4 regions of the Paenibacillus hexagrammi genome follow, and region 2 is predicted to be linked to each of the others. Evidence: predicted binding sites of a transcription regulator. Region 2 holds the regulator's gene; each other region holds the start of a gene.

Region 1 (3,132 bases), 1.5 Mb from region 2:
TATCGTAATCGCCAGCGTTACATCACTCATTACCGCTCACGCTCCTTCTCTGAGCAGCTCCGGAACTACAGGATGCCGCTTAAAATAGACCCACATGACCACGGAGGTGATGACCAGCAGCATCGCATAAATCGAAAGAAACAACACGAACAGCATGCCCAGTCCTTCCGCTTTGGTCGCGGCTTCAGCCGTTCGTTGAACATGATAAATCGTCCACGGCTGTCTCCCGGTACAGCTGAAAATCCAACCCGTTTCGATGCCGATCATGGAGAGCGGTCCCGATGTCACCAATACCCAAAGCAGCCAGCGCGGATACTTGCGCTTAAGAAGCAGCCTATAAGCAAGAGGACCGAAGGACAATACGATGAGCAGCGATCCGATGCCGACCATGGCATTAAATAAAGTGTGAATGTAAAGCGGCGGCCACTCGTCTCTCGGGAATTCGTTCAATCCGCGCACGACACCGTCAAAGTGATTCGTCGCAAGAAAGCTTAGCGCCCATGGAATTTCGATACCTCCCCGCACACTTTGGGTTTCTTCGTCTACGTTGCCGCCGATCGCCAGAGGCGCGTAGGTACGCGTTTCGAACAGACCTTCGGCTGCAGCGAGCTTTTCCGGTTGATGATGATGGAGCATCTGAGCCGTTTCATGTCCCCCAATGGCAGTTATAAGGGACATGATCCCTCCCACCAGAAGGGACAGAAACAGACTTTTGCCATGATAACTGCGCTCTTGGTCTGACTTCCTCTTGCTAAGCAGCTTGAACGCGCCAACCGAAGCAACGGCGAATGCCCCTGTCATGTAAGCTGAACTCAGCACATGAAGCGAGGTGATAAAGAAGCTTGGATTCATCACCGCCGCCCAAGGATCGACATCCGTAATTTGCCCATTTACCAGGTTAAAGCCCCGAGGCGTATTCATCCAGGCGTGTACGTTCGTAATCAGTACAGCCGAAGCAGATGCGCCGATCGCGACGAAGATTACACTCACGATCCGCATCCAAGGGTGAAGCCTGTCCGCTGCGTATACATAAATGGACATGAACAGAGCTTCCAGGAAAAATGCCCAAATTTCCACCTGGAAAGGAAGCGCGATAACCTGACCCACGTATTCCATAAATCCCGGCCACAGCAGCGCCAGCATGACACCCACGATCGTACCGGAAGGAATCGCTACACCTAGCAGAATGGCAAATCCTCGCGTCCACCGTTTGGCCATAATCGCAAAATCGGGATCCTTGCTGAATTGAAATAGAAGCTCGGCTAGTACAATGAGAAGAGGAATCCCCACTCCCAGCGTGGCAAAAATAATATGAAACGCCATCGAAGAACCGAACAACGAACGTGCCATCATGACTGTATCCATTCAGAGTCACCTTTTTCCAAAAATTGATCCCTCGTACTTTGTGAAAAAATGGATAAAGTTATGCGCCGTTCAGCATTTTGCTGCATATTTTGTTGTCCGATTTCATCTCTTTGTCATAATTGTGAAGCATTTTGTTGAATCTGCGACTTAAATCTTGTTGTTCGTGAAACAATTTGTGCCTACTGCCATTTTTCTTCTGATTTTTGTCATAAGAGCGTACCGACCCTGCATAGAATTAAAGATCAACAGCCCCGAGGTGATCAACATGGTGAAAGAATCAATGACGCTTGGACAATTCATGATTCGTCCGCAGAAGCCCAGCCGGACCCGTAGACCCGTATTGCTTATCCGCATCCCTGGCGGTAAAAAAACGGCAAAGCTAATTCGTTATGTATTTACTTAAGATTTCCTACAAGTACACATATTTTGCGGAAAAAGCCTAGCAGCCCTATTGGGTAAAATGCTAGGCTTTTTGTCAGTCGTGCGCGCAGCCTCAGATACCCATGCCGCTAAATGCAGCACCATCAGATGATGAATATTCAAGGGATAGACTAGGAGTATGACTCCCCTGATAACTGCTCCTCTGTCTGCTGTTTATTTTCTCCTGTATGCTTGCTGATGTGAAAGTGAATAGCAGGAAACAGACAAGGAGTGTTATCTATGGAAGCTTTATTCGATCCGCAAAAAACAGCCATCGTCGTTATTGATCTTCAACGGTGGATTGGCAGTAACTATGCCCCCCATACCGCCGAACAGGTTGTAAGTCAAGCCGCTGCCATGGTACAAGCTTTTCGGGAGAAAGGCTCGTTTGTCGCTCTGGTACGAGTGTCCACCAAGGATGTGAAGGATATGCCCAAACCATTACTGGATCAACCTCTCCCGCCCATGAACCTCGTGGAAAACTGGGACCAAATTGTACCGGAAATCGGCGTCATGGACACCGATCATGTCGTGACCAAGAGGCAATGGGGTGCCTTCTACGGCACCGACTTGGATTTGCAGCTTCGCCGCCGCGGCATTGATACCATCGTACTGTGCGGCATTGCCTCTGGTATCGGCGTTGACACGACTGCTAGAGAGGCCTTCCATCACGGTTATAAAGTTATCTTCGCCATCGATGCAATGACGGGCTTTACAGCACGTGAGCATGAGCATGTTCGCGATGTCATCTTCCCGCGTCTGGGGCGAATCCGCACAACCGAGCAGATCCTAGCATGCATGAACCAATAGCAATACTCCTAACCATGACAAAAAGCCGGGGCATCTTGTAACGATGCCACCGGCTTTTGCTATACGTTGCTGCTATGATCACTTTATGATCCCAGTTAGATTTCGATATCCACAATCAAGCTGTCTTCTCTACCTACCTCACGGATATAGGCAGCTACTGCCTGATGTTCCGGATTAGGACCATAAGCCTCTAAAGCTGCTCGATCTTCAAAGCGCACGGATAACACAACCTGGTACCCTTTATTTTTTTCAGAGAAATTCAGACCAGCCTGAATGTCTACAATGCCTGTCAGGTGCGGCTTTAAAGCTTTGAATCTATCGGCAACCTCCTGCATTTGTTCCTGTGTCGTAGTCTCTCCGAACTTCACTAATACAATATGGTCAATCATGCTGCAGCCTCTTTTCATGGATAATTTCCGAATCCCTACCATTCTATCATACTTCAGCTTCAAAAAGGTTGATGATACTTTTCATTTCCATTCCTATCCGGTATGCTTCTGAATGAGTTTAATAACCGATCGGAGGACTTGAGATGCC
Region 2 (3,132 bases):
CTGTCATTGTTGACTCATGTCAGCATATGCTGGATGCATTTAAGCTTTTGGCAAGGAAAAAATATATGCAGATTTCGGAGCATACGGTTGCCATCAACAGCTTGGAAAATGACGGGGATCGTCTCATGAGAGAAGGCATCCGTCAAATTTTCTTAGCTAAAAAAGATATCTATGAAGACTTCAAGCTGAAGGAAGTTTATGAACGTTTGGAAGAAACTACAGATGCCTGTGAAGATGTCGCCAACATTCTGGAAAGTGTCGTTCTTCGTTATTCTTGAGGATCGGCGCTAGGAGGATAACATGATAACCTATCTCATCATCATTGTGGCGCTCGCACTGCTATTTGATTTTATCAATGGCTTTCATGATACGGCAAACGCGATCGCTACATCTATCTCGACTCGGGCTCTCAGCCCCAGAGTCGCTGTCATCATGGCAGCCTCTCTGAACTTTCTAGGTGCGGTTGTCTCCTCGGAGGTTGCCAAGACGGTAGGGGGTAAAATTGCCAACCCCGCCACGATTGATCATGGCATCGAGATTGTCATCGCCGCCCTGTTGGCTGCGATTATTTGGAACCTATTAACCTGGTACTTCGGCATTCCATCTTCTTCGTCCCATACTTTAATTGGCGCACTAGCAGGTGCGGTCATCGCTGGTGCCGGCTATCATTCCGTGAATTGGAGCGGTTTCACCGAAATTATCATCATTTTGGTGCTGTCACCTATCGTAGCATTCGGCGTCGGCTTGCTAGTCATGTTTTTCTTGAAATATCTGGTTTTATGGACAGGCAATAAATCGAGATCAAAATACAACAGGACTTTTCGTACATTACAAGTTATCACGGCTGCACTTCTTTCTTACTCCCATGGTGGTAACGATGCGCAAAAAGCAATGGGTATTATCGTTTTCGCTCTCGTAGCTGGAAATTTCCAAAGCACATTGGATGTACCCCTGTGGGTAAAACTTGCTGCTGCAATCGCCATGGGTCTTGGAACTTCCATCGGTGGATGGCGAATCATTAAAACAATCAGTCGTAAAATCATTAAAATCGAGCCAATCAACGGCTTCGCTTCCGACCTGACTTCGTCGATTGTCATTCAGGTATCCACGCACTTAGGTATGCCTTTGTCCACAACCCACGTCATTTCTTCCGCAATTATCGGAACAGGAAGTGTGATGAGGTTCCATGAAGTCCAGTGGGCAACTGTCGGTCGTATGGTAATTACTTGGGTTATTACGATTCCGATTAGTATCGCGTTATCGTACATCATCTACTTTTTACTCTTCAAATTGTTTTAACATAAGGAATAACTTTCCTAACATCTGAAAAAAGACCTCCTTCGTCGCCTGAAAAGGCATCGATGGAGGTCTTCATGTTTTATGAGCCTAAGATTCCGATTGCTCGGTAATTAATCCAGGTAGTAGGCCAAGCTCTGCAGCTCTGTTGTAAAATCCGCATGGTGCACGCGAACCTCACCAGGAACTTTAATAATAACAGGGGCAAAATTTAAGATCGCTTCAATGCCAGCCTCTACGAATTGATTCGCTACATTTTGCGCTTCTGCAGCCGGTACCGTGATAATGCCAATTCTAACCCCTAATCGGGCCAACGTTTCTTTCATTTCACTCATGGGCTGCACCGTAAGATTATTAATGGTTTCACCGGTCTTCTGCGGCATCGCGTCAAAAACAGCTACAATCTTCATATCGTTTCTGAGATACGTATTATAATTGCAAAGGGCTCGACCTAAATTGCCAGCTCCGACAAGAGCAACCTGAAGCTGGCGATCCAACTTTAGAATCTGGCGGATTTTTTCGATCAAATAAGCAACATCATAGCCGATGCCCTTTTTGCCGAATTCCCCGAAATACGCCAAATCCTTACGAATTTGAGCTGGATTGAGATCCAATTTGTGTCCCAAATCCTGCGAGGAAACGGTCATAATATTTTTCATCGCGAGTTCATTAAGAAATCGTAAATAAATCGGCAGACGACGAACGACAGCCTCGGAAATTTTTTGCGACTTCATCGCTGCTCCTCCCCCATCCATTCCTTAATTCTTGGAAGCATCTGTTCCGTTGTCATATGTTCGATCTTAGGCCCCGGCAGTGAATATAGGAAATACTTCCCATAATAAGTATCGATAACGCGGGTATCATAAATAATAACAATTCCCTTGTCCGTTGCACGTCTAACCAACCTGCCAAAACCTTGCTTGAAGCGAATCACGGCTTGCGGGACGGATAATTTCATAAAAGGATTTTCATTCCGTTTTTTCAAATTCTCACTTTTCGCTTCAACCAGCGGATGATTGGGCGGCTGAAACGGCAGACGAATGATTGCTAAGCAGCTTAACGCATCTCCCGGTATATCGACGCCTTCCCAGAATGAGCTAGTGCCCAGCAGCACGCAAGAAGGGTCTTCTTGAAACATTCGGGTCAGCTTACTGCGGTTGCCGCTGTCAACTCCTTGACCAAGTACGGTAATGCCATGCGGCTTCAAGCGTTCCTTCATGCCTGCGTGAATCTGTTTAAGCATCCTATTTGAAGTAAAAAGCACCAGCATACGGCCCTTGGTGACCAGGGCAACCTGGCACAGGGAATCAATCAACGCTTGCGTGAATACAGCGTCGCCTGATGGTCCCTTAATCGTCGGAAAGTCTCTGGGAATACAAACCAACGCTTGCTCTCTATAATTAAACGGAGAAGGCAGCTGGACCGTTTTCAGTTTGCCCTCGTTCCCGCCCTCGGGGATCTGGAGACCTAGCTGGTCTGCGGCATATTGAAACGATTTATTTACTGACAAGGTGGCAGATGTAAGAATGATACTGTCTTTATTCTCAAAGAAATGCTCCTGCAGCAAATGGCTAACATCGGTCGGGACACTAATCAGCTGCAGCGATTTGCTCTTGGCATATGTCCCCGCTTCCATCCAATACACGTAGCTCTCGTCCTCCATCTTCATGAAAAAACGCAGAGCGTCCCTATGCTCATAAAGTTCCTTCAAGGTACCGCCGAGATCCGTTACTAAACTCTGAACTTCAAGCACTTCCTGCATCTCTTTCATATCTGCAAGGGTTCGATCTAAAGTCCGAAGTATATCGTTCATACTCAGATGAATGTTGTCTTCAA
Region 3 (3,132 bases), 3.0 Mb from region 2:
CACCGGATTATTAATTCTTCCTACCATGATAAAGAATTCATGTCCGATTTATGGAGAACGATATCCTCGGGCCGGGTTTGGCGCGGAGAGATCAAGAATAAAGCCAGGAATGGAACCTACTACTGGGTGGATACGACCATTGTTCCTTTCGTGGATGAACAAGGGAAACCTTATCAGTATTTGGCGATTCGTAACGAAGTGACGCAGCTTAAGCGTGCGGAGGAAGAGCTGAAGCTTTTGATGGCACAGGTATTGCAGATTCAGGAGGAAGAACGGAGGAAGTTCTCGCGCGAGCTGCACGATGGTATCGGGCAGAGCTTGTTCTCGCTGCTCATTCAGATGGATCGGCTGATTGGTGAAAATCCGCAATCCGAATTGGGTGATCTCCGCCAGCATGTCTCCTCGATCATCGAAGAAGTTCGCAGTCTGGCATGGCAAATTCGTCCGTCCGTTCTGGATGACCTGGGCGTCGTTCCTGCGATTCGCACCTACATTGAAAACTATACGAACCATTACGGTATCGCGGTCAAGCTGGAGAACAGCCTGCGCAAGCGGTTGGGTGCTGTAGAGGAAACAACGATTTACAGGGTCATACAGGAGGCACTTACGAACATCGCCAAGTATGCGGATGTCTCCGAAGCGGAGGTTGCCGTACGGGATATGCAGTCGTATATTGAAGTGCAAATCAGAGATCAAGGCAAGGGCTTCGAAAGGTCGGGCAGTGCAAAAGGAGTCGGGCTGCTTAGCATGGAAGAGCGGGCCAAGGGCATCGGCGGCAAGCTGGATATTGCTTCAGTGCCGGGCCGGGGAACAACGGTGACTCTAACGATTCCGGCAAAATAGAGGGTGAGCTTCGTTAGCTAACACCGTCCAGATTAGATGTTGGAAGGTCTCGTCTCCACAGTAAAGTGGGGAGGAGGCCTTTTCGTATTTTTCTTTAGGGAAAACCCCGCATACTTTGTGATTTTTTTCACTTACAATCCTGCAAGCATCGTCTACAATGGATCCAAAGGCGTACGAGTGTGGCATGCAAGAAGGAGAACGCGCAGTACGATAAGGGAGGGGACGGCTATGGGATTCATGAAGCAGGAGGAAATATGGGAACATTCCGTAGAAGCGGGTTTGAGAAAGGTTCATCTGCCTATTCGCAGCCAGCTGGTGTTAGGATTTCTAGGCGGAGCGTATATCTCGCTCGGCTTTCTTCTGTATATACGGGTCAGCGCCGCTGTTCCCCCTGCATGGAGCGATTTCGGAGGTGTACTCGGTGCGCTCTTCTTTCCGCTCGGGTTAATTGCCACCTTGCTCGCGGGAGGAGAGCTGCTGACCGGGAATATGATGGCCGTTGCCGCTGCCTGCTTCTCAGGCCGTCTGGGGCTGCGGCAGCTTATGCTCAATTGGCTGATCATTACGCTTGGTAATTTTGCAGGGGCATTATTCGTTGCTTATATGTTTGGACATCAAGCGGGGCTGACCGAGCATGGCATCTATCTCGCCAAGCTGGTCAAGATTGTTCATGCCAAGACGGCGGAGCCATTCCTCCAGGCCTTAATATCGGGAATCGGCTGCAACTGGCTCGTCGGTCTTGCGGTATGGCTCTGCTATGGCGCTAAAGACGGCGCGGGCAAAATCATTGGCATCTGGTTTCCGACGATGGCGTTCGTCGCTATCGGCTTCCAGCACGTAGTCGCCAATATGTTTATCATTCCGGCCGCAATATTTGCCGGGCAAGCGACGTGGCTGGAGTATTTGAATAACTTCGTTCCTGTATATATAGGCAATGCGCTCGGAGGTGCGCTGTTCGTTGCAGGGTTGTACCGGTTAGCGGATCGGAAGCTGTGGACAGGGGCATCACCCAGTTCACTGAAATCCTCCTCCTCCACCAAGTCCGTTTCTCATATTCAATCCGGATCTTCCTCGTCCCATTTGCGGGAGTAAGCCTTTTTGGTTGCCCAGAAGGTCAGCCCCAATACGATAATAAGAACGATGACAGCTATGATGATGGTACCTACCATTGTTGCAGCACTCCTTTCTTCTAGATTCCTTGTTGAATCACCATTCTATTACTATAACGGAATAGGATGAACAATTCCAAAGCTTTTGTTGGAGAGGGAACTGAGCTAGCCGTACCAAGCTTGCTCTCCTTATATCTTTATACGCAGAGCAGCGTCATGAGCAACCGACGAACGATCGACGACCGACCTACACACGACCGACGCACGTTCGTTGCACGAATAACCACCTCCGCTCAGTGTGATAAATCTCACGGCTGATGTCTGCGTTTGCTAGTACATTGAGAGAGAAGGGAGATTACATCTCCAATTGCTGTTAGGCGATAACAACCTGTCAGAGGCAGCCGATATCGCTTTTTTTCAAAACTAGTGAGCCTTCATTGCCTCGTTATCGACAGTCACCAGCTTTGCAACACTTTAAATGAAATTGTTGAGGAGGAGCAAGCATGATTACATGTGAATGCTGCAAACGGACGGCAGGTCAGGGGGCTTTCGGGTCCAATTGGCTTTGTGAGGATTGTAGAGTCGGTGTGGTGCGTAAGAAAATAGGGAATCTTTCATCTGGCGGACATACTGCTGCAGGTAATTCTCCGCATGGGGTCCAGCCTGACAGGGAGCAAGGCACCCAGCTTAAGAATGGTAATGGCCTCGGTATGGACAGACAGTAGTCCTAATATGCGGCAAATGGAGCTGATGCGTGAAAGCAATTTGCCCAATGGCAAATACAGTTGATGGATAAGAGCATTGAGCGTAGAACCTCGAGCGGTTAAGAGAAGTAAATAAACCAAGGGGGCAGGGGAAGCTTGAATTCTGCATGCAGGGCGAGTAAGATGCGTAGTAAGAATGCAACAAGGACGTGAATACTCGATGCTGCAAGCGAACCAGTCAACCCTCAAGCAACCCTCCTTTACAAAATATTGGGTTTCGCGAACGCTCTCTTCCACCTCATTCCAAATGCTCTCCGTCGCCATCGGATGGCAAATGTATCAGATCACCCATGATGCTTTCAGTCTGGGTCTTGTCGGTCTGGCGCAGTTCGTGCCGATGGTCCTGCTGACGCTGATCGTCGGTCAGGTCGCAGACCGCTATGACCGGCGTATGATCGTCTTTCTCTGCCAAATCA
Region 4 (3,132 bases), 1.6 Mb from region 2:
ATACGAGCTTTTGGAAATCAAGGCTTAATTAATGCCTACTGAAACATGTAAGGATTAAAAAGCATATTCAGCAAAAAGACGCACTCGTCCCCGTGGCATGCGTCTTTTTTGCTGCAGGTGTTTTCATAAAATATACAAAGTTATACATGACGACGTGTGATATACTGCTCCATAGAAAATACGCCTTGTAAGGAGCTGCTTGAAAGTGAAAATGGTATCCTGGAACGTGAACGGTTTGCGTGCTTGCGTGAATAAAGGCTTCAGCGACTACTTCATGCAAGCGGACGCGGATATATTTTGCGTTCAAGAAACGAAGCTGCAAGAAGGACAAATTGACCTGAACTATGAAGGCTACTTTCCATATTGGAACTATGCCGAGAAGAAAGGCTACTCCGGTACAGCCGTGTTCACCAAGCAGCAGCCGATCTCCGTCCGGTACGGCATCGAAGAAGACAGCGAGCCCGAAGGACGAATCCTGACGCTTACATTTGAAACATTCTACTTCATCACCGTGTATACACCCAATGCGAAGCGCGACCTGTCCAGGCTGCCATACCGACTAGAATGGGAAGACCGCTTCAGAGCTTACTTGAACCAACTCGACGCAGTGAAGCCGGTCATTGTCTGCGGCGACCTCAACGTCGCGCACCAAGAAATTGATATTAAGAACGCGAAAGCTAATAAGGGCAACTCGGGCTTCACCGAGGAGGAACGCTCCAAAATGACCGAGCTGCTCCAATCAGGCTTCATCGATACATTCCGCCATTTTTACCCTGATCGAGAAGATGCCTATTCCTGGTGGTCCAATATGCCAAAGGTCAGAGAGCGCAACGTTGGTTGGCGCATTGATTATTTTCTCGCTTCATCACGCTTGGCACCGTATTTGACGGATGCGGGAATCGATGCCCATGTGCTGGGGAGCGACCATTGCCCGGTAATTTTGGAGCTTGATTTCTCTAAAACGGTTCAATAGCAGCTTGCGAATTCTCCTCTGGCAAAAGGGACATACTTTACCTGTAAACCTATGGATCCGACGTTCGAAATCATGTCCTTCTAACCGCTAAATTGGACATTCCTAGAAAGATTAGCACTGAATGCGGTTGCAATTATGAACTTTTCATGTAAAAGTCACGAATTAGCAATATTTTCTTTTTAATTTTGCTGTCAAAAGTTGTAGAATATGAAATAAGCAATAAATTCCGGTTGGGTCATGCAAGTGGTCGTAGTTTGCGCAAGAAACATGCAGAGCCATGTAGACTAAATAGAACTCGCTCGCATGCTGCAATCTATTATGTGAAATATGTTACAACCTCTCGGGAGGAACCTCTTTTACATAACGCAACTTGACAGCGCCGGATCTCACAATACAAAGGAGGACTTTCTCGCATGCCACAAACACCTACGCTTCAAGAGACAACGCTTGTCGGGGAAACAAAGACAGTAGACGTACTGGACCAACTAATGAAACCTGAGGTACAACAGTCCCTGACCGTACTCGTGGATAATTTGCCAAAACTGGCTGAAATGGTCACCGTACTAACGAAAGCTTACGATTTTGCTCAAGGCATCGCTACGGACAAAGTGCTTATCAATGATTTCGCTCAAGGCATTGGCGAATTTGTCAAGCCTGTACAAGAGAAAGCTAAAGGGATCGCACAAGCAGCCATCGAAGCAAGCGAGCGTTCTCAAGCGGATGCAGGATCGACTGTCGGCCTCTTCGCTATGCTCAAAATGCTGAAGGATCCTGAAGTACAGAAGACACTTCGTTTTGCTCAAGCGTTCTTGAACGTATTGGCTGAACGCAAAAACTAATACGAACAAGAGGAGTATGGATATGTCTAAACACATTTTGATTCTAGGCGGCGGATACGGCGGTATTCTGACTGCTCTGACTGCACGCCAACACTTGAATGCATCGGAAGCCCGCATTACGCTGGTTAACCGTTTCTCTACTCACCAAATTATTACGGAGCTACACCGTCTTGCCGGCGGCACCATTGAAGAGCAAGCTGTCGCGCTTCCTCTTTCCAAGGTCCTCAAAGATAAAAACGTAGATATCCTGGTGGATACGGTCAAGGAAATCAAGCCTAACGACAAGCAAGTTGTTCTTGAGAGCGGCGCTGTACAATCCTACGATTTGCTGGTTGTTGCACTAGGCAGCGAAACGAACTATTTCGGTATTCCTGGACTGGAAGAAAACAGCTTCGTCCTGAAGTCTGCTGCTGATGCCAACAAAATCCGTCAACACGTGGAAGCTCGTCTGGATGCTTATAAGAAATCCGGAGACAAAGCAGACGCGACAATCGTTGTCGGCGGAGGCGGGTTGACAGGCGTCGAGCTAGTCGGCGAATTCGCAGATAAGCTTCCTGAAGTTTGCCGCAGCAAAGGCATCGACTTTAACGACGTTTCCTTGTACTGCGTGGAAGCTGGTCCTTCCATTCTGCCTGTATTCCCTAAGGTACTTATCGACCGTGCGGTTGAAAGCCTTGAAAAGCGCGGTGTAACGTTCTTGACAGGCGTTGCCATCACAGAAGCTACGAAAAATTCCGTTTCTTTGAAAAACGGTCAAACGATTCAATCCAACACCATCATCTGGACGGGCGGCGTGAAAGGCAATCCGGTTGTCGGCAGCTGCGGTATCGCGGAAGATCGCGGTCGCGCAACAGTGACTTCGACCCTGCAATCCACTTCGCATCCTGATGTATACTTGGCCGGCGACTGCGCGGTTGTATTCCCTGAAGGCGGAGAGCGTCCCTATCCTCCAACTGCTCAAATCGCTTGGCAAATGGGCGAAACCGTTGGCTACAACCTATCCGTCGCGATCAAAGGCGGCGCGATGGATACATTCGTGCCTGTCTTCTCCGGTACACTGGGAAGCCTCGGCCGTAAAGACGGCATCGGCATCATCGGCGGCAACAATACACAGCTGAAAGGCCTGCCTGCTACCATGATGAAGGAAGCAAGCAACATTCGCTACCTGTCCCACATTCACGGTATGTTTGCACTGGCTTACTAATTGCAGATTAACCTCAAGATCAGTTTTTCACTTTCGAGTGATGGACTGATCTTTTTTCTATTTTTTACATTCAAAAGGCGACTTCTACGGTGAGGTGTACCGTAAAAATCGCCTTT

The links. Region 2 encodes Rex, which represses fermentation and respiration genes when NADH is low (regulators of the CRP and FNR family bind a similar motif). Its sites were predicted from a motif close to TTGTGAAATATTTCACAA; they were not measured.
Region 1: L0M14_RS07255 (cytochrome ubiquinol oxidase subunit I) is a predicted target of Rex. The motif match lies at 1,404-1,421, and genes of this name have one in related genera.
Region 3: L0M14_RS00850 (formate/nitrite transporter family protein) is a predicted target of Rex. The motif match lies at 959-976, and genes of this name have one in related genera.
Region 4: L0M14_RS07125 (DUF1641 domain-containing protein) is a predicted target of Rex. The motif match lies at 1,292-1,309, and genes of this name have one in related genera.

The regions. Positions count from the first base shown of each region.
Region 1 covers NZ_CP090978.1:1,702,287-1,705,418, reverse strand. The annotation lists partial or broken gene L0M14_RS07260 (cytochrome d ubiquinol oxidase subunit II) at 1-30, opposite strand, end outside; gene L0M14_RS07255 (cytochrome ubiquinol oxidase subunit I) at 37-1,365, opposite strand; gene L0M14_RS07250 (hypothetical protein) at 1,631-1,768, shown strand; gene L0M14_RS07245 (hydrolase) at 2,026-2,595, shown strand; gene L0M14_RS07240 (Dabb family protein) at 2,691-2,984, opposite strand; gene L0M14_RS07235 (P-loop nucleotide/nucleoside kinase family protein) at 3,128-3,132, shown strand, end outside.
Region 2 covers NZ_CP090978.1:3,223,801-3,226,932, forward strand. The annotation lists gene L0M14_RS14445 (DUF47 domain-containing protein) at 1-278, shown strand, start outside; gene L0M14_RS14450 (inorganic phosphate transporter) at 301-1,299, shown strand; gene L0M14_RS14455 (redox-sensing transcriptional repressor Rex) at 1,410-2,030, opposite strand; gene dinG (ATP-dependent DNA helicase DinG) at 2,027-3,132, opposite strand, start outside.
Region 3 covers NZ_CP090978.1:178,254-181,385, forward strand. The annotation lists gene L0M14_RS00845 (PAS domain-containing sensor histidine kinase) at 1-843, shown strand, start outside; gene L0M14_RS00850 (formate/nitrite transporter family protein) at 1,072-1,935, shown strand; gene L0M14_RS00855 (hypothetical protein) at 2,456-2,677, shown strand; gene L0M14_RS00860 (MFS transporter) at 2,853-3,132, shown strand, end outside.
Region 4 covers NZ_CP090978.1:1,667,302-1,670,433, reverse strand. The annotation lists partial or broken gene greA (transcription elongation factor GreA) at 1-28, shown strand, start outside; gene L0M14_RS07130 (exodeoxyribonuclease III) at 206-973, shown strand; gene L0M14_RS07125 (DUF1641 domain-containing protein) at 1,387-1,812, shown strand; gene L0M14_RS07120 (NAD(P)/FAD-dependent oxidoreductase) at 1,835-3,016, shown strand.